DNA from 2 places in the Colwellia sp. BRX10-1 genome. Region 1 is predicted to be linked to the other one. Evidence: riboswitches for the same ligand, from Rfam matches in the RefSeq annotation. Region 1 holds a riboswitch; the other holds the start of a gene.
The links. Region 1 has a riboswitch for lysine ahead of lysC (lysine-sensitive aspartokinase 3). Riboswitches for the same ligand answer to the same signal wherever they lie in the genome.
Positions count from the first base shown of each region.

Region 2: linked by a shared signal. The riboswitch ahead of dapA (4-hydroxy-tetrahydrodipicolinate synthase) and the one ahead of lysC (lysine-sensitive aspartokinase 3) in region 1 are both predicted to bind lysine.

Region 1 covers NZ_JACGWC010000016.1:18,869-29,119, forward strand. The annotation lists gene queE (7-carboxy-7-deazaguanine synthase QueE) at 1-431, opposite strand, end outside; gene queC (7-cyano-7-deazaguanine synthase QueC) at 511-1,170, shown strand; gene lysC (lysine-sensitive aspartokinase 3) at 1,245-2,597, opposite strand; lysine riboswitch at 2,708-2,906, opposite strand; gene H4J75_RS13235 (GNAT family N-acetyltransferase) at 3,072-3,479, opposite strand; gene H4J75_RS13240 (hypothetical protein) at 3,552-3,836, opposite strand; gene H4J75_RS13245 (hypothetical protein) at 3,927-4,334, opposite strand; gene H4J75_RS13250 (DUF6435 family protein) at 4,473-4,652, shown strand; gene H4J75_RS13255 (hypothetical protein) at 4,757-5,377, opposite strand; gene deoA (thymidine phosphorylase) at 5,649-6,965, shown strand; gene H4J75_RS13265 (phosphopentomutase) at 7,068-8,279, shown strand; gene pgi (glucose-6-phosphate isomerase) at 8,462-10,114, opposite strand; gene tal (transaldolase) at 10,177-10,251, opposite strand, start outside.
Region 2 covers NZ_JACGWC010000002.1:108,715-118,965, reverse strand. The annotation lists gene gltB (glutamate synthase large subunit) at 1-1,175, opposite strand, end outside; gene folE2 (GTP cyclohydrolase FolE2) at 1,663-2,586, opposite strand; gene H4J75_RS02980 (Hpt domain-containing protein) at 2,882-3,229, shown strand; gene arcA (two-component system response regulator ArcA) at 3,306-4,007, opposite strand; gene H4J75_RS02970 (sensor histidine kinase) at 4,209-5,825, opposite strand; gene H4J75_RS02965 (methyltransferase) at 5,869-6,903, opposite strand; gene H4J75_RS02960 (DsbA family protein) at 6,997-8,385, shown strand; lysine riboswitch at 8,512-8,683, shown strand; gene dapA (4-hydroxy-tetrahydrodipicolinate synthase) at 8,774-9,706, shown strand; gene H4J75_RS02950 (2,3,4,5-tetrahydropyridine-2,6-dicarboxylate N-succinyltransferase) at 9,737-10,251, shown strand, end outside.

The sequences.
Region 1 (10,251 bases):
TTCATGTTTACTTTGGGTGAAACAGTCACCCAGCACTTATCCGTCACCTGTATTTCAAAAGTACCCGATGTTTCTAATTGACAACTAAAACCATTGGTTTCAAGTGCTTGGCACAGAGGGAGTAAATCAACCATCGCTGGCTCACCGCCTGTGATAACAATGTGTTTGGCTTGATAACCTTCTGCCGTTATCATCGCTAAAATATCTTTAACCGTAAGCGCTGACCACGTTTGAGATTCAGCTTCTTTTGTTAACATAGCATTCGGTGTTACTTCATCTTCAAGGTTTATTGCCCAAGTATGCTTAGTATCACACCACGAGCAAGCAACGGGGCAACCTTGTAAACGGATAAAAATTGAAGGTTGACCGGTAAAAGCGCCCTCTCCTTGAATAGTTTCAAATAATTCATTAATTTTGTATTTTACGGTCATCGGGGTTTTTGCCTGTTTATTGCTGGTGTAAATTGAAGTAAAATGCGCGATATTAATTATACCCTAAGAGACTTTAGAAATGACAAACAAAGTTGTTGTTATTTATTCTGGTGGCATGGACTCATTCACTGTTCTTAATCGCGCCTTGCATGATGGCAAAGAAGTGTTCGCATTAACCTTTGATTACGGACAGCGTCATGTCAAAGAAATTGAATTTGCCAGTACGGTTTGTCAATCACTTGATGTAAACCATAAAATTATCGATATATCATCTATTAATCAATTACTTGCTGGTTCTTCATTAACCGACAATATTGATATTCCTGAAGGTCATTACGAAGCTGAAAGTATGAAATCAACGGTTGTACCTAACCGTAACATGATTTTGTTATCACTTGCGGTCGGTTATGCCGTTTCAGTGGGGGCTAGCCAAGTTTATTACGGCGCACATTCAGGAGACCATGCAATATATCCTGATTGTCGTCCCGAATTTGTAATGAAAATGAATGAGGTGTGTAAAATAGCTAACTACGAGTCAGTAGAAATATTTAGCCCTTATTTAACGGTTACTAAAAGTGATATTTTAACCGATGGATTAAAAATGGGCTTAAGCTATGATAATACTTGGACGTGTTATAACGGCCGTGAAAAAGCCTGTGGAAAATGTGGTGCCTGCCAAGAGCGTTTAGAAGCTTTCAGTGATAATAATGTTACCGATCCGTTAAGTTACGAATCGTGATAAATAAAAGATAAAACACGGCAAGGTGTTTTATCTTTTTTCTGTACTGACCAAAGAAATAATACGCTTAAAGCTTATGAAAATAAGGCATTGTGTAGCTTTTCAACGGTTTCATTTGCTTGTTTCTCGTCGACTAAGAAACATAAGTTATGTTCACTGGCGCCATGACAAATCATCCGCACGTTTATCCCTGAGATAGTTTCAAAAATACTGGTACCAACGCCATTACTGCGATGCATTTTATTTCCTATAACCGCTATTAACGATAAACCGTGCTCTACGGTCACTTCACAAAGCTGTTCTAATTCTTCAACAACGGTTGAGTTTAAAAGCGCTTGCGTCGAACCCGTAGGGTTATCGAAGGTTAGCGCAATACTGATTTCACTGGTGGTAATTAAATCAACACTCAGTTCATGTTTGGCTAAAATACCAAAGACTTGTGCAAGAAAACCACTAGCATGTAGCATAGCAGGACTCTTTACCGTTACTAATGTTTGCTCTCTACGTAAGGCTATTGAGCGGTATATTGGGCTCGATTCAACAAACTGTTGAATGCGTGTACCCCCCTTCTCTGGTTCCTTACTTGAACCAACAAAAACCGGAATATTCTTTCTCATCGCAGGAATGAGTGTTGCCGGATGAAGAATTTTTGCGCCAAAGGTCGCCATTTCAGCCGCTTCGCCAAAACTGATTTCTTTAATAGCACGGGCATGCTCGGTAATACGTGGGTCTGTGGTAAAAATACCGACAACATCAGTCCAAATAGAAAGATTATCGGCATGTAACGCTTCTGCTAAAAGTGCGGCACTGTAATCAGATCCGCCACGGCCTAGGGTTGTCGTATGACCGTCCTCGTCTTGACCAATGAAACCTTGGGTAACGATAACTTTATCAACCAGCAAAGGCATAAGAAATTGCTGTGCGTTCTTAGCGAGCATCTCAAGGTTAACAACGGCTTTACCGTATAATGCGTTGGTTTTCATGACTTGGCGAACATCAAACATTTCGCCATTAACACCAACAGATTTAAGGACTTGTGCAAAGATACATGAACTCATTTGTTCACCAAATGACAAAATTGCATCGGCTATGCGTGGGCAATAATTAAGTGATTGTGCGTTAGAGAACTCGCTTAACTCATTTAGCAGTTGATCAATTTGAAAGTTTAGCTGTGTTTCTTCAGCTAAATGTTGGGTAATATTAAATTGGATAGCGCGAATACTGCTAATGATTGTTAATTGTTCATGCTGAGATACATCTTTTTGACTTAAACGAACCAGTAAATTAGTAACGCCTGAACTTGCAGATACGACAACAACTTTGTTACTTGCATCGTTTTTAATGATCTGAGCGCATCGTAACATCGCTTGATGATCAGCTAGACTTGTGCCGCCAAATTTTGCAACAGTAAAAGGTAATAATGACATCTAAGGTCTCCCTAATTAAGCCCCCAGTAATAATTATAGGGTAACTTTTAAACTTCAAGGAAGAGCATGGCTGAATTAAGAAGTGTTCTTGGTAAGATAAACTAAACTTTTCAGCCAGAAGCTCTCCACCATAATCTAATTAGCACTTAATATACTAACTAGAGGTGACAATCCTAGGGATTCAGCCCTAGTAACCGAATAAATAACGCCACTCGCTAATTACTCTCGGCAATAGTCTCCCTCAATAACAGTCAAAAGAATGGTGGTTCTTCGTGTTATCTACCTAGCTACTGCTCCTCTTCTGGTTGATTATTAAAAACATACAATTTGAGTATTTATTCTAATAACCGACATGTGGATTAAATCCTATCTGTAATAATAAATCAATAGGCTAAGTCGATCTTTTTTAGAAATAATAGCTTAATAGCATTGCCCGTAGTTCAACTAAAGCATGGCTAGGCTTTTATATAAAAATTAACGGTTGCTGCAGCGCATTAATTTTATACCACCGACATCCGTTGAAAAACCAAGATTTTTATAAAAGCTCTCCAGTTCAGGTAAGCAATATAATTCAAAATGTTTTACTTTGACTAATTTATCATGGTTTTTAACCAGGCTCATCAATTGCTGACCTATACCATTACCACGATGAGAGGCGCTTACAATCACATCAAAGATGATTGCTTTATAGATAAAGTCGCTTAGAATTCGCGTAAAACCAATGAGCTCATTGTCTACATCGAGAATACCAATACAAATTTGAGAACCACGAATACAATTTTGAGTGTCTTCGAGTGAGCGTTCTTTACCCCACCATACACTTTTATAAAGCTGGTGAACTTGCTTTATATGGTCGTCAGAAAATCTATAAATTATGGTCATCTTTAATTTTTAAACTCAATATTCACTGACCTATTAACTGAACTATTAACAGACAGTAATTAGCCAGCAATATTATTTAATAAGGGTAACACCCGCAACTTCTACCACTGTTTTTGCATCCGCACGTTCAATAACTTTTAATAGTGTTGTTTGAATAGTTTCATCTTTTCTCGCATCACCTTTACTGGTAAATTTTTGCTCTTGTGGAGCATCACCTTCAGCGGCAATAAAACCAACCACAACTTCAGTAGCACAATCAGCTGACTGACCAAAATAAGCTAATGAAATTTGTGGGTAGCCTTGAAATCCTTTCTTAACTCTTTTATCAATACGTTTAGTCGATTTGTCTAAGTTCATAATAATTATCCAAAAAATAACGCGATATTAGCGCGAATAAAACAATAGTTATCTAAAGTCATAAGTGATTTATCAATATAAGCTAACCCACTACAACACATGCTGAACCCATAAGATGAATATCAATACTACATGAGGAAATGCAACAGTAGGCCTAATTGATTGGCAGGCATATTCTTTAATTAAGGCAAGACCTGATAAGCTAACTTTATGATATTCAGAGTTAAATTGACATACATTTTCACTACTGTCGGCTGAAATATATTTTTCCAGCTGTAAAAGCCGTGTCTCAATACGTGATTGAAATGTCTTCCAAACAGCATCTTGAAGCCATAAAACGACTAAGATTAAAAAGATAGGAATCGTGATTACATTCGATATAATGGCTATTAGTAAAACGATAACGGCAATAAGTTTTATATAAAGCGAATGTTTCTCATAGCTGTCAAACTGATTTTGGAGTAAGGACCATTCTGAGCTGAATTTATTTTTTTCCATTTTTCCCTCTTATAATGAGAATAAATTTTTGCAACACGTAGCACGATACAATAAGTTTTTAATTAAAATGTAAATAATAAAAACTAAAATCGATTTGTATACGTATAACTAACAGTAACCAACTCAATGGTAAATAAAATGTTTGGAATATTTAAAAAAGACCCGATAAAAAAATTAAATAAACTCTATGAAGCTAAGCTTGAACAAGCGATGTTTTCGCAAAGAAATGGAGATATAAAGTCATATTCGATGATCACTGCTGAAGCAGAAAAAATAGCCGTGCAGATTAAAGATTTAGAAAATTCACAAAAGAACTAACGCGCTAATAGCGAACACCCCGCCACTTCATTTAAGGTGATGGCGGGATTTTATTGTTTGCCCTTTTAAACCCGGTATTTATCTGCTTGCGGTCTTCAGTACACTCAATTGATTAATAATTCGTAATGATCAGCCTTTTTGGTAAAGCCAACCCGTCTCAAGTAAAGTTCATGAGCATCATCTGATGGCTCGACGATTAAATGTTTAATACCTTCTTGTCTTAGTTGATTTTGTTCAGCAGAGAACATAAATTTGGCTGCTTTAAAATCTCGGTCTTCGGGAATGATATAGTCGAGTAGCACTTCAACCTTACCGTCCTCATCTAACTCCCGATAAGCAAATAATCCTACGGGTTTCATGTTCCTAAACAATAACAATACCACGGCATCATCAAGTTGCTGCCACTGAAAGTTTTTACATAAGCCAATGATATCTTTACCGTAACGTTCCTTTAACAAGTTGAAAAAAGATGATTCCACTGATTTTAATTTAATTAAATCAAATTGATCTTTTTCTTGATAAATACGGATTAAATAGTATACATCAACCAAAGCTATCCAACCGTTTAAAATAAAAACAGGGTAGGCATCAATAAAGTACCCGTAAACACTAAAGGCAGCAGCACCAAATAAATTTATCCAACGCAATCGTTTGATATTAGACATCATTAACGATAAGGCAATTAGCACACTTGCAACATAACCAAAGGCTTCTAACAGGGACATGACAATACTCTTTTAGTAAAACAACGGGCATAGTATAATAATCTGACCAATTGGTCAGAAAAACACGATTAGATCTTGACACATGAGTCAGGAAAACACAATATATGGCTATTAAATGTATTAAACAGCTAGTTATGGCTCAACTATAATACTAAATAAAAGCAATACATAGCTATGCTATTAGCAACCAATTAACAAATTAAAAAGCATGGACGTTTACATAATTGTTACCTAATGCTTTTCAACTCAATTATTATCTAAAGGGATCAGTATGCACTTACCTCAAAATATCATTCGTCAAAAACGTAATAAACAAGCTTTAACTGTAGATGAAATTCAATGCTTTGTTGACGGTCTTAAAACAGGTGATTTCACCGATGCACAAGTTGGCTCTATGGCTATGGCTATTTGGCTTAATGGCATGACAACCGATGAAGTTGTTAATCTAACCATGGCTATGCGTGACTCGGGTACGGTTGTTGATTGGCATAATAAATTAAACAAACCCATTGTAGATAAACATTCAACGGGTGGTGTTGGTGATAAAGTAAGCTTAATGCTAGCACCAATAGTCGCGGCATGTGGGGCTAATGTGCCAATGATTGCAGGACAAGGTTTAGGTCATACTGGTGGTACGGTTGATAAATTAGAGGCCATCCCTGGTTTTAATGTTCGCCCTAGCCTTGCAGAGTTCCAAGCAACAGTTAAAGAGCAAGGCACAGCAATTATTTCACAAACCAAAGATTTAGCACCAGCCGACAAACGTCTTTATTCAATTCGTGACGTAACGAGCACAGTAGAATCCATCCCATTGATCACTGCTTCTATTTTATCAAAAAAATTAGCAGCTGGCCTCGAGTCTTTAGTCATGGATGTAAAAGTAGGCAATGGCGCGATGATGGCCGATATTGAATCAGCTCAAGCATTAGCTCATTCAATTGTCTCAGTCGCCAATGGCGCAGGAACACCGACACAAGCATTAATCACTGATATGAATCAGCCGCTAGGTACCACAGTGGGTAATGCACTTGAAATACAAGAAACTATTGACTATTTGACTGGAAAATATCGTGAGCCAAGGTTGCATGAAGTCACCATAGCCCTTGCTGCTCGAATGTTATTAACCAGTAAAATAGCCCGTGATATTGAACAAGCAACAACGTTAGCCGAAGAAGCATTAACATCAGGTAAAGCCGCTGTAATATTTGGCAAAATGATCACCGCGATGGGTGGCCCAGCTAATTTATTAACCCACAGTGAAAGTTTACTGCCTAAAGCTAATATGACTAAAAACATCGTTGTCTCAAAAGCTGGTTACATTGGCATTATGGATACTCGTGCTATAGGTATGGCATTAGTAGAAATGGGTGGTGGTCGTGTCGACCATAATCAAAGCTTAGATTACAGTGTCGGCTTTAGTGATATTAAACCAAAAGGCACGAAAGTCGCTGAAGGTGACATCATTGCTATTGTTCATGCCAAAGATGACGCTCAAGCAACTCAAGCGATTAAACAATACTTAAGTGCGGTTGAAATTTCAGTAGCGCCAGTTATTGTTGAACCTGTGATACATCAACTCATTACCTAATTATTGATACTCAACTGAGATGAATCCATTATTAAGGCGACTGTAAAGTCGCCTTAACTTTTTATCCCCTTCTTTAAATAAATTTATAAAATGAGAACAATTATGTCGAGAGTAATTATTTTGGTCATTGACGGTTTTGGCTTAGGTCATGCCCCTGATGCAGAAGCTTTTGGTGATGTTAACGCCAACACCTTTGCAAATTTAGCTGAAAAATTTCAAGAAATTAAAGGACGCCCTTTAAAGCTTCCTCATTTAAGTAAACTGGGCTTAGTTAAGGCTTGTCAACAAGCGTCAGGTCGCACGCTTTGTGTTGAACCCGTTAAGCCAACGAAAGGGGCTTATGGTTACGCTGCTGAAATAAGTACTGGTAAGGATACCCCTAGTGGTCACTGGGAAATGGCAGGAGTGCCGGTTTTATTTGATTGGACTTACTTTACTGATAAGAAAAATAGCTTCTCAGCAGAGCTCATGGCACAAATAAACCAAGCCACAGGTTATGCTGATATGTTAGGAAATTGCCATGCCTCTGGTACCGATATTATCGCTAATTTAGGCGAACAACATATAAAAACAGGTTTACCTATTTGTTACACCTCAGGCGACAGTGTTTTCCAAGTTGCCGCCCATGAACAACACTTTGGCTTAGATAATCTTTATAAATATTGTCAACAAGTGCGGGTAATACTCGATCCGTTAAATATAGGACGTGTGATCGCTCGCCCTTTTATTGGTGAGATTCCTGCCGATTTTGAGCGAACAGGTAATCGCAGAGATTATTCAGTATTACCTCCAGCGACCACCGTATTAGAAAAATTAACGCAAGCCGATGGTACGGTGATAAGTGTCGGTAAAATTGCCGATATTTTTGCGCATCAGGGTATTAGTATCAAAACCAAAGCAACCGGACTACCTGCGTTATTAGATGCAACGCTCGCACATATGAAAACCGCAGCAGATAAGAGTATTATTTTTACCAATCTAGTTAATTTTGATCAAGACTTTGGTCATCGACGTGACCCTGTCGGGTTTGGCGAAGCGTTAGAATATTTCGATGAGCGTTTAGCGGAGTTTTTAGATCAAATGGCTGATGATGACTTACTGCTATTAACCGCTGATCACGGTTGTGATCCTACTTGGCCAGGCAATGATCATACGCGTGAATTCGTGCCAGTTATCGCTTATCACAATCATATCGATTCGATAAACTTAGGCCAGCGCAATAGTTTTGCCGATTTGGGACAAACTTTAGCCAGTTTATTTACCTTAGACGCAATGGATTATGGTCAGTCTTTTTTAGACGAACTAAAGTTTTAATCATTGAAGCCTTAACTCAAGGACCCTAGTTGGTCCCTTGATAAACGTATTTACTAACAATAAATTGGCTTTTCAATTTGCCAACAGATTAAATAAAAAAACCGAGTAAACTATTATTGATACATAGTCTTACTCGGTTATTAATCATTGATTTTTATTGAGTATTTAAAGAAGGCCTAATGTTACATCAATGATCTATTAGCATCTCGGTATTGCGCAAGGAGTAATTCTGTCGAACTGTCTGAAAGTTCAGTATTATTAGGCTGTCCAATGCGAGATAATATATCATCACCTAATATTTTCCCAAGCTCGACACCCCATTGGTCGAAGGAATTTAAGTTCCAAATAACCCCTTGAACAAAGACTTTATGCTCATATAAAGCAATTAGCGTCCCAAGTTGGTAAGGTGTTAATCGGTCAAAGGTCAAGGTATTCGATGGTCGATTCCCTGGCATTTCTTTATGTTTGGCAATCACTTTGGCTAATGCTTCTTCCATACCTGAAGCGACAAGTTCATCATAGGCTTGTTGATGTGTTTTACCTTGCATTAGCGTTTTACTTTGTGCAAAACAATTGGCAACGAGCATATCTTGGTGACCGTTCATATTATGTTCAGCAACTAATGGCTGAATAAAATCAACCGGTACTACTGACGTACCTTGATGTAATAACTGATGAAAAGCATGTTGACCATTCGTGCCTTCTGCGCCCCAAATAACCGGACCGGTAGTACTGCTGACAATTTCATTATTAAGCTGGCAGCTTTTACCGTTAGACTCCATGTCCATCTGTTGTACATACGCAGGAAAACCACGTAAATAATGACTGTATGGTAATAAAGCATGAGTTTGACAACCAAAAAAGTTATGGTTCCACACCCCTAACATCCCCATGAGTACCGGTAAGTTTTGCTCAAGCGGTGCCTCTTTAAAATGCTTATCAAGATCGGCAGCACCTTTTAGTAATTCAGTAAATCCTTGATTACCTATTGCCATCGCAATAGGCATGCCAATAGCTGACCATAATGAATATCGTCCCCCAACCCAATCCCACATCGGAAAAACATTGTCACCATTAATACCAAATTCGACCGCTTTAGTTACATTGGATGATATGGCAATAAAGTGTCGGTTTAGCTGCTCAAACGTAACACCATAGTCATAAAACCATTGGCGAGTAGACTCGGAATTCGTCAGAGTTTCCTGAGTATTAAAAGACTTTGATGCGATCAACACCAAGGTTGTTTCAGGGTTTAAATGAGTTAAAACATCATGTAGATGATTTCCATCTATATTGGCCACAAAATGCTGTTTAGGCCCACCTTCAACATAAGGCTTTAATGCAGTGGTCACTATTTTAGGCCCTAAGAAAGAGCCACCAATACCTAGATTTAAGACATCAGTAATAGATTTACCACTATAACCTAACCATCTCTTGTCACGCACTTGGTTAACGACTGCTTCTACCTTAAGACGCACCGCTTTGATTTGAGGTATAATATCAACACCGTCAACAAGTACGGGTGTACTGTCTTGTTGTCGCAAAGCGGTGTGTAATACCGATCTGTTTTCAGTATTATTAATCGGCGCACCAGCGAACATCGCCTCTCTTTTTTCAGCTAATTGCGCTGATTCGGCTAACTCGATTAACAAAGCGCGCGTTTTCTCAGTAATGCGATTTTTTGAATAATCTAAATTTAAGCGACAAGCACTAACCGATAAATTTTCTGCTCGTAGTGGATCACTGGCAAACAAGTCACGCAAATGGCTACTTTTTATCTCAAGCAAGTGTTGTTGAAGTTCTCGCCACTTATCGTTAAAAGTATCCATTAACATGAGTGTTGTCCTAAAGTGTCGTTAAAAGTATCCATTAGCATGAAGGGTTTCCTAAAGTTATCTTAAAATAATTGGCTTAGTTGCACTTCGAGCTTGCACTGGTCAATGGCAAAGTTACGAATACCTTCTGCTAGTTT
Region 2 (10,251 bases), on a different contig from region 1:
CCAACACGACCTTTTTCGACCACTTCATCTTCACCGTAATCCCAAATACCTACTTCAGAGGCAAGGGTGATAAAACCATCACGAGTAATAACATAACGAGCAGGACGCAAGCCGTTTCTGTCTAAATTACAGGCAACATGGCGACCGTTGGTAACCACAACGCCGGCTGGGCCGTCCCATGGTTCCATATGCATAGAATTAAATTCGTAAAACGCTTTTAAGTCTTCATCCATTAACGGACTATTTTGCCAAGCAGGTGGCATTAATAAACGCATACCTCGGTATAAATCCATACCGCCAGCAAGGAATAATTCAAGCATGTTATCTAGTGATGATGAGTCAGAACCACTTTCATTAACAAAGGGCGCAGCATCTTGAAGATCGGGTAATAAAGGTGATTTAAAGATGTGGGTACGAGCACGACTCCACTGTCGGTTACCTTTAATTGTATTAATTTCACCGTTATGAGCCAAATAACGAAAAGGCTGTGCTAAATGCCATTGTGGAGAAGTATTGGTTGAAAAACGTTGATGAAAAACACAAATGGCCGTTTGCATGCGAATATCAGCAAGGTCTAAATAAAAGTTAGGTAAGTCTACCGGCATCATTAAGCCTTTATAGATAGTTACCAAGCACGACAAACTTGCCACATAAAAAACGCTATCTTCAATGCGTTTTTCTGCACGACGACGTGCCATAAATAAACGGCGTTCTAAATCTCGATTTCTCCAGCCCGGAGGAGCATCAACAAAAACCTGCTCTATTTGCGGCATGTTATTGACAGCGGTCTCACCTAGCATAGAAGTATCAGTAGGCACTATGCGCCAGCCAATAAGTGTTAGGGTTTCACGCGCTAACTCTTCTTCAAGAATCTTTTTACTTAAAGCGGCTTGAATAGGGTCAGGATTGAGGAAAATCATACCTACAGCGTATTTTTTGCCAAGCTTCCAGTTGTTTTCTTCGGCAATAGCTCGAAAGAAGGTATCAGGTTTTTGCATCAACAAGCCACAACCGTCACCTGTTTTACCATCAGCAGCAATACCGCCACGATGTTGCATGCGATCAAGGGCATGAATTGCCGTTTTTACTAGTTTATGACTTGCTTCACCTTGTTGGTGAGCAATTAAGCCGAATCCGCAGTTGTCTTTTTGAACGCTGTGATCGTAAAGCATGATGTTATTTTCTCCTCAGGAAATAACCACTTGAGCACAGAGAACATGTTAAAGGAATAAAGTTATACAAATAATGCATAAATACTCTGTTTTCACTCAGGTGGAACCCTTCACATTAAACACTTATCGATAAAAGGTCAATCAAAATAGAGTATTTGCTCGTAGTTTTTGTACATTAGTGTAACTATATGTTTTTATTGGTTATTGCTTGTGTAGGTTGGTTTTGTTGATTTAATCGCCTATTTTTTAAGCTGTTATCAATAGCTTTTAGCGAGTTGAGAATGATTTTTGTTTACTTTGTTGTAATTTAATTACATTTTTATTTTTATGACGAGATATGACGAGATATGCTAATTTTAGCTGTTATTCATCTTTTATTCATTGATGTATGGATAAGATGGTGCAGAATACGGTGAAAATTCATCAATAAAAAAGCCAGTAATTACTGGCTTTAATATTAGCTTACTTTTTGTGATTGAATATCAATAGCTTAGGGTTGGTAGCCACCCTCAATGCCTTTAGTCGTAATACTTACCGCATCGTGGGCATGTAAAGATTCAAGGTGGTTGATACGTAGCCAAAAGTCGTCATATCCAGCAGTATTATTCATTGCGTGTTGTAAACGACGAGCGGCGTCTTCACAAAACATTAAGTTTTGACCATTCAGTAGCGCAAATTCTTGTTCATCTTCTCTTTTTACTGCGGCTTGAACGGGTGTCTTTAAACAGCCTTCAATAATATCGACTAATGCAGTAATAGGGAATTCACTAATGTTGGCATTTAACTTTACTTTTAATTCAGCAACTGAGCGTTGACTATGAGGTGTAGCAACAATACCTTCAGTTGTACCCAGCCACTCATGAATTGAGTCTAAATCGGCTTCTTGGCTATTAAACTTCTCTTTAAAAGCTTTTTGGATTAACTGTCGAGCAAGGGCGGCAGAACAAGGACAAGTTGATGAATATCTAACATCAACTGCTAGCTCTATATCGAGTTTACCTTTATTTAAACGACCGGTTAATGTTACTGGGTATGCTTTCCAGCCTTGCTTACCACTAATTAATGATTTTCTTCTTAAATGATAGTCGAAGCGGAACTGCACTTTAGCATTATCGCTAAGATCGTGGTGACTACTTATAAAACCACTGAGTAAAGTGACCAAGCTTTGAAAGTCTAAAGTATTACTGGTTGAAAGTTCATCAAGCAGTAAATACAAGCGAGACATATGAATGCCTTTTGCTTGTGGTTCTTTTAAGTTTACAAACGCGTCAATAAAAGTAGAAACCATTCGCTCATTCTCACCTTGCGAAGCAACCATCATCGGCATTTCTATATTACTCATTCCAACCCAATCGAGGGTACCTTCGGTTTGAGCTGTGGTGTGGTTGGCGATATCAGGCATTAATGTGGACATTTCTACTCCAGTATTTCTAACACGCTATGTAAAGGGCTTTTTGAAACTTCAGTACATAACAAACTTATTAAGGGCGCGTATTCTAACGTATATTTCCTTGTAGATATAGCGACAGTTCTTTTTTAAGTTACTGAGCAAGATAACTTATTGAAACGCTCTGTATTCATATGGTTTTATGCTTTTCAAATGACTTTGAAGTAATCTAGATGAAAGGCATTTGTTTAATGACATCGGCGTTGATATTGTTACAATGAAGAAAATTACGCCACGATAATTATAATTTAAGGTAGGTTTTGTGAATTATACCGAACAGTTAGATGTTAATTTATTAGATGGATACTTGGATAGCTTAGGACAAGATATTGTGCAACAGATGTTGGACTTATATATTGAGCAATCAAAGACCTATATTGAAGACATTATCGATTCGATTGCACAAGAGTCACAAGTATTATGGCAAGAACGTTGCCATAAAATGAAAGGTGCAACTGGCAGTGTTGGTTTGTTAACCGCTCATGCTAAGTTGGTGGCAATTGAAAAATTACCCGGGCAATGGCCAGAAAAATCAGCCTTTATCTCTGAGTTGAATGAGATAAATAAAAATGCCGTTACTGCTTTTAAAGTATGGTTAGACTCAAAATAACCATGATTTAAGACAATTAAAAAAGGGGAAGCAATTATTGCTTCCCCTTTTTTAATTATTTATTGTTAAAGCGCGCTTAATCTACAGAGCCAATAAAACGATATCCTTCACCGTGAATGGTATTAATTAATTCAGCAGCGTCAGGTACCGATTCAAAATGTTTGCGTAAACGCCTAATCGTTACATCAACGGTACGGTCATTTGAGCGAAGGTCACGCCCGGTCATTTCTTTAATCAATTGCTGGCGAGTAACAATTTGGCCCGTGTTTTCAATTAATAAACGTAGAGCGCGATATTCGCCGCGAGGTATAGATAAAACTTGCCCGTCAGGTGCGGTCATTTTTCTTGAATTACCATCGAGTGACCATTTATTGAAAGTGATCACTGCTTTTTCAATTTCATTCTTTGTCTGACCAATTCGGTTAAGAATGTTTCGAGCTCGAATTGTTAATTCACGTGGATTAAATGGTTTTGTTAAATAGTCATCAGCACCAATTTCTAAACCAAGTATCTTATCTATATCACTATCACGACCGGTAAGAAATATTAACCCTAGCTCGTTGTTGCTGGTTAATTCTCTTGCCAATAATAAGCCATTTTTACCCGGAAGGTTAATATCCATGATGACTAAATTAATGGTGTTTTTTTGTAATTGAGTATCCATGCTCTCACCGTCTGTAGCCTCTGATACTTGATAGCCTTCTGCTTCAAACAAGTTACGTAGGTTAAAGCGTGTAACATCTTCGTCTTCTACGATAAGTATGTGAGGTTTTTGCATGTTTTTTTTTCCATTCTTTATGTATTTAGCAATAATGTTTACGGTATGTTAGTTATAGCTGAAAATTATATTAACGCTATGTTACTAATGCTTATTTTGTTAATTATTTATACAATTATTAGTATGGTATAGAACCACTAACTAAAAAACAATCAAGTTTGTTAGTTTCTTCTTATTCAACAAATATTTATCAGCACAGCTTTAATCTTCTTTAATGACTTGTGTTGGGATAATAATTTTGAAATTAACCCCTTTTTCAATTTCACTAATAAAGGATATTTTTCCACCTAGTGCTTGTGTGACTAAATTATACACCAGATGTAAGCCCAAGCCACTGCCACCCGAACCCCTTTTTGTGGTGGTGAAAGGCTCAAAAATTTTATTCATAATAGAAGGCTCAATACCCCTACCATCGTCCTGATAGTCAATAGTAAGCATATCGCTAGAAATACTAGTCTGTATGGTAATTACACCATGGTCTCTGTCATCAAAGCCATGATTAATAGAATTTTGTATTAAATTAATAATTATTTGATTGATAGGACCGGGTTTGCTTTTTATGACGAGTTCGCTTGGACAGTCCACATTAATAATAAAAGGTAACTTTTTAATTTGTGGGGCTAACGTTAATAATATGTCGTCAAACAAATTTTTGATATTGAATGTTCTTGCTTCTTCACTTGATTGGTCAACGGCAACTTTTTTGAAACTGGCAATTAATTCTGCAGCGCGCTTCAAGTTACGGTAAATAATTGCGGTATTTTCTTCACCTTCAACAAGAAACTTTTTCAATTGACTTGATTTTAAGGTTTTATCATCAAAAGCTTTTTTTATTTCTAATAAGCGATCCGATAATAATGTTGAAGCTGTAACGCCTAAACCTATCGGTGTATTTACTTCATGAGCAACACCGGCAACCATATCGCCTAACGAAGCCATTTTCTCACTTTCAACAAGTTGCCCTTGAAACTGATGCAATTTTTCTAATGTTGAAAGTAATTCATTATTGGAATCCTTCAAGGCTTGGGTACGTTTATTGACTTTATTTTCAAGATCTTTGTTTTGCTGATAAGTGAGTTGCTTGGCATCTGAGAGTTTAGCAAGTTGTGTTTCAGCTCTATTGAGTACGATGTTTATGTTGCGCGCTAGAATATCGAGCTCTTTAAAAGGCATTTGTTCAATGCGTAAATTGAACTGTTTATGTTTCGAAATATCTTGTACTTTATTTGCCATATCTGACATAGGAATGGTGATAAAGCGGTTGAGTATTATTGTTATTAAAAGCGTCACTAAAATAAGCATGAAAATAATGACGCTATAACGCAAGAACATGTTGTTTGTTATACGTTTAATATAGTCAGTACCAACTTGTATATAAACGTAGCCAACTTTTTTATCTTGCTGGGTAATGGGTACCATAAGCTCTATAATATAAGTACTTATCTTTACCGAAGATAACTCCATTATTCTATCTGTTTTTTCAAGTATAGGTGAGCTCATACTTTTATTATAGTTCGCAAAAAACACTATGCCTTCAGGCTCAGGGGATACTTTATAAATATGAACGTGGTTAATATAAGGGACAGACTTAAGCATGGATAAATAATGATCAGTTAACAGCATTTTATCATTAACAAGATTGGTGCTGCTGGCATTAGCGATAAGCTCGGCCCAATATTTTGTATTAGTCGCTGCGTCTTCTTTTGTATCTTCAATAAATGAATTAGCGATGATAAAAGAAGAAAGAGTAACAAACAATACAATGAAACCGATGATCATAATCATCAGTTTTTTCTTTAATGAGTGAATGCGTTTCATTTTTTCCATATATTTATAGTAACTTAAATTTTATATTGAGCAATTAAATTGAACAATGATAAAGAGAAAAGCCCTTTTGCTTAGCCAAAACTTGTGTTCTTCCAATCGCCTCTTCCATTATGGGTTGATAACGGAGAAAACTATTTGCCACCACAGTGACTTGTCCTTTCGGTTTTAAATGGGGTTTTATTTTTGAAAGGAATGTCTCTGTTGCTTGATAATTGGTTTTAAGGCCCTGATGAAAGGGTGGATTTGAAATAACGTAATCGTACTTACCTTTTAGATCTGACAAGCTATCTGATGGAAAAACGTGACCAGTTAAATTATTTAATTTCAATGTTGCTTGCGCTGAATATAATGCTAAGGCACTGACATCAAGTAAGTGTAACTTAATCTCAGGAAAAACTTTACCCAAGTAACTGGCTATGACTCCGGCACCACAGCCAAAATCGAGTAGCTCGCCGGTAATTTTCTTTGGTAAATTTTCCAACAATACCTGAGTGCCAATGTCGAGGCCGTTTTGACTGAATACACCAGGCAAGGCAACCACATCTACACTTGTGTCTTTAATCATAAAAGAATATGGCTTTAGCCAGTTGTCTAAGATAAAAGACTCTTGCGTCGCAAGTATATTGCTTGCGAATAATAAGCAATGGCGAGCAGCATCAATTTTTGCACAATCGCCAAGCTGTTGTTCGGTCAACTTTGCTAATGACTTAATACCGCTTTTATTCTCACCGACAACCAAAACTAAACATTCATTTGCTATCGAGTCTTTTATCATCGCGAGCATAAAAGTTAACTCGGCCTTACTTTTAGGAAACTGAATAATCACTAAGTCGTGGGCAGTCTTACTTTGATAATAGACATTAAATACCGCAGTCATTTGAGTGAGGTCTAATCGTTTGGCTTGTAAATGTGATTGATAATTCGTGTTATAACATGTCATCACTGCTTGAGGGTGAAGTGCATGGTATTCTTCAAAAAAATCGTCAATAGGTAAGTTGATAAATAATGGCGCTTTTGCTTTTAGTAAATCGGGATTACGCAGCAATAATTGATTGATGTTATCTAACAAAGTTATTCTCAAATAATTGGGTTATGGCATTCATAAATATATAACTTATACCCTAAATTAATTAACGGTATTTTATACGCTTAACGAAAAGATATGTTTATAATAGCCGCTATTCTACGTGAATATTATTATCATGTCAGAAAGGCGAATAATAAATTTGCAAATCACCATATAAAATTCAGGGAGTGGGTTATTTTTACTAAATTTTTTACTTGGTTTAAAGTGAAACTAATACGCAGTGATAAGCGTGCATGGTTATTAAAATTTCGCTATTTTACCGTCCCTAACTGGTTTAGAAAAACACCTGTCGCTGAAGTTTACTTAGCACTTAATGACCCTTATAGCTTTATGCTGATTCAAGTGTTACCAGAGCTAGAGCAACGTTTCAATATTCAATTTAAATTGTTCTTAGTCTATGAAAGTGTTCCAGGGGTAACTATCGATCCCAAATTAATGCGCACTTGGGCAATAAAAGATGCCAACTTTATTGCTGATCAATATCAATTGAAAAAAATAACGCAACGACCGACTCAAGAATCACTCTTTACTGGTCAGCAAATGTGGCAGTTGCGACCTAAAACACTCGATAATGCTTGGCAACTCTTTCAACAGACTTGGTCGAATGATTTTGATTACTACTATCATGCTTCTACACCGGTAATAAATTATCAAATTAAAAATTTAATACGTTTAGTTAAACAAGGGCATTACTTACCTTCGTCTATTTTTATTGCGGGGCAATGGTTTGTTGGTATTGATAGGCTTGAGCATCTAGAAAAACGTTTGGCTGACTTTGGTTTAGCAAAAGATGACAGTGTTGCTGTTTATCAAAAAAATAAATTAGTCTTTGCTGAGCAACAAGTGAAAGATAATGCAGCTGACATCGCTGACATCGCTGACATCGCTGACACGAAAATATTAGAAGCCTTTATTTCATTACGAAGCCCTTATTCTTACATTGGTTTATTACAAGCAGAAAAGTTAAGTCAGCATTATCAGATCCCTTTAAAGATAAAGCCGTTATTACCTTTGATTATGCGGGGGTTAACCACGACAGAAAATAAAGAACGTTATGCTGTTTTTGATGCCAGTCGTGAAGCTAAAAAACTTAATATTCCTTTTACCGGTATTGCAGATCCTTTAGGGCAAGGTATTTTTAATGCTTTTCAAATTTTTTCGTATGCAGAACAACAAAATAAAGAACTCGATTTTATTAAGTCTGCGTTTAAGGCCATTTATGTTGACGGTTTAGACTTATCAAATAAATCGGTAATCGAATCTTTATGTCAGCAGCATAAAATCAATTATCTACAAGCGTTAGAATATAATAATGAACATGACTGGCAACAATGGTCTGATACCAACCAAAGTACTTTAGATGGTATGGGGTTATGGGGAGCGCCTTGTTTTCGATTTCAAAATGTTATTTGTTGGGGGCAAGACCGCTTGGCACAAATTGAACAAGCGATTATTGTTTCATAAGATATAATATATCCGTATTATCTTCATTTAGAGCACTATTGACTCAACATTAGAATAAATGTTCTAATGTTGTTGTCCTGAATTCAATAAAGTTTTGTTTTTTCAAACAAGCGAAACTTATGATAAAGGGCCAGAAGAGGAGCATTAACCAGGTAGTTATCATAAAGAGATCAAGCTCTAATGATTGGTAACGAGGGGGATTAATGCCGAGGTAAGTAATTTTTTGATAATTTACTTATCGGTTGTTTGGGTTGAATCCTAACAATTGTCACCAACTTGGTGGGGAGCTTCTGGCCTTTGTAAAGCCTAATGCTCTTCACATAAGTGATTGTTATCTTGGTTATTACAAACGCCTAAAAGTTCTCCGAACGAACAGAGTTCGAGAGAAATGAATCAAATAAAACTATCAAAAAAAATTAGCTTAACAGCTAACCCAACGCTTCATCATACTATTTTATGGACCGCATTAATTACGCCATTACTTGATGATGGTCAAATCGATTTTCCAAGCCTCAAACAATTAGCTATTAGTCAGTCTGACGCCGGTAATGGTATTGTCTTGCTAGGTAGTACAGGAGAGGGCCTGGCCTTAACATCGCAAGAGCAAGTTAAGATTGTTGAATTCGTTTGCCAATTATCACTAAGCGCACCTTTAATGGTTGCTGTTGGCGGTTATCAGTTAACCGAGCAAATTAATTGGATAACAGCTTGTAATAAATTACCTATTTCAGCCTACTTACTTGGTAGTCCCATTTACGCAAAGCCGGGTGTGATAGGTCAAACGCAATGGTTTAGTGCTTTACTTGATGCCGCCAACTTCCCCTGTATGTTATATAACGTCCCCTCTCGTAGCGGTGTTTCTATTGCTATTGAAACTTTACAGGCGGTGCAAAATCATCAGCATTGTTGGGCGTTAAAAGAAGCCAGTGGCGATTTAAATCAGGTACTCGCCTATCGCCAGTATTGTCCAGATATTGCCCTATATAGTGGTGAAGACGCCATGATGCCTTACTTAGCACAAGCAGGTGTAAAAGGGTTAGTTTCGGTTTGTAGTAATGTCTGGCCGGCAGCGACTCATCAATACGTCGAGCTATCACTAGCTGGCGATACTCAAGGTTTATTTCCACTTTGGCAAAATGCGGTCGATGAGCTTTTTCAGGTGGCAAGTCCCATACCCGTAAAAGTATTAATGCACCAAAATAAAATGATCAACACTCCCTTTTTACGTGCGCCGTTAACCCATTTAGAACTTAACGACTGCAACTCGCTGTTAGCATCAGATAAATTAATTAATCAATGGCTTGAAACTCAAGCTAAGTGATCCCTTTAAGTATTAACATGAGAATTTAAAATGAATTGGCAAGAAACATTAACACAATTAGAAGCAGGTACTGTTCGTGCGGCAAATCAAGATGAAGCAGGAAATTGGCAGGCCAATGTAGCCGTAAAAGAAGCTATATTATCAGCATTTAAAGCGGGCGAAAACATTGCTTTTGATGGCATTTATAAGGGGTTTGTCGATAAACATAATTTACCTGCGCGTGAGTTTACCGCTGACGATAAAGTGCGATTAGTACCGGGTGGTTCTTCAGTTCGCCGTGGTGCGCATGTTGCTCCTGGTGTCATTATTATGCCACCCGCTTACATTAATGTTGGGGCTTTTGTTGATACAGGTACTATGATTGATAGCCATGCATTAATTGGCTCGTGCGCCCAAATAGGTAAAAATGTTCATGTTTCTGCCGCTGTTCAAATTGGTGGTGTTTTAGAACCGGTTGGTGCAAGCCCTGTTATTATCGAAGATGGTGCCTTTCTAAGTGCTGGTGTGGTCATTGTCGAAGGTATTGTTGTTAAAAAAGGGGCTGT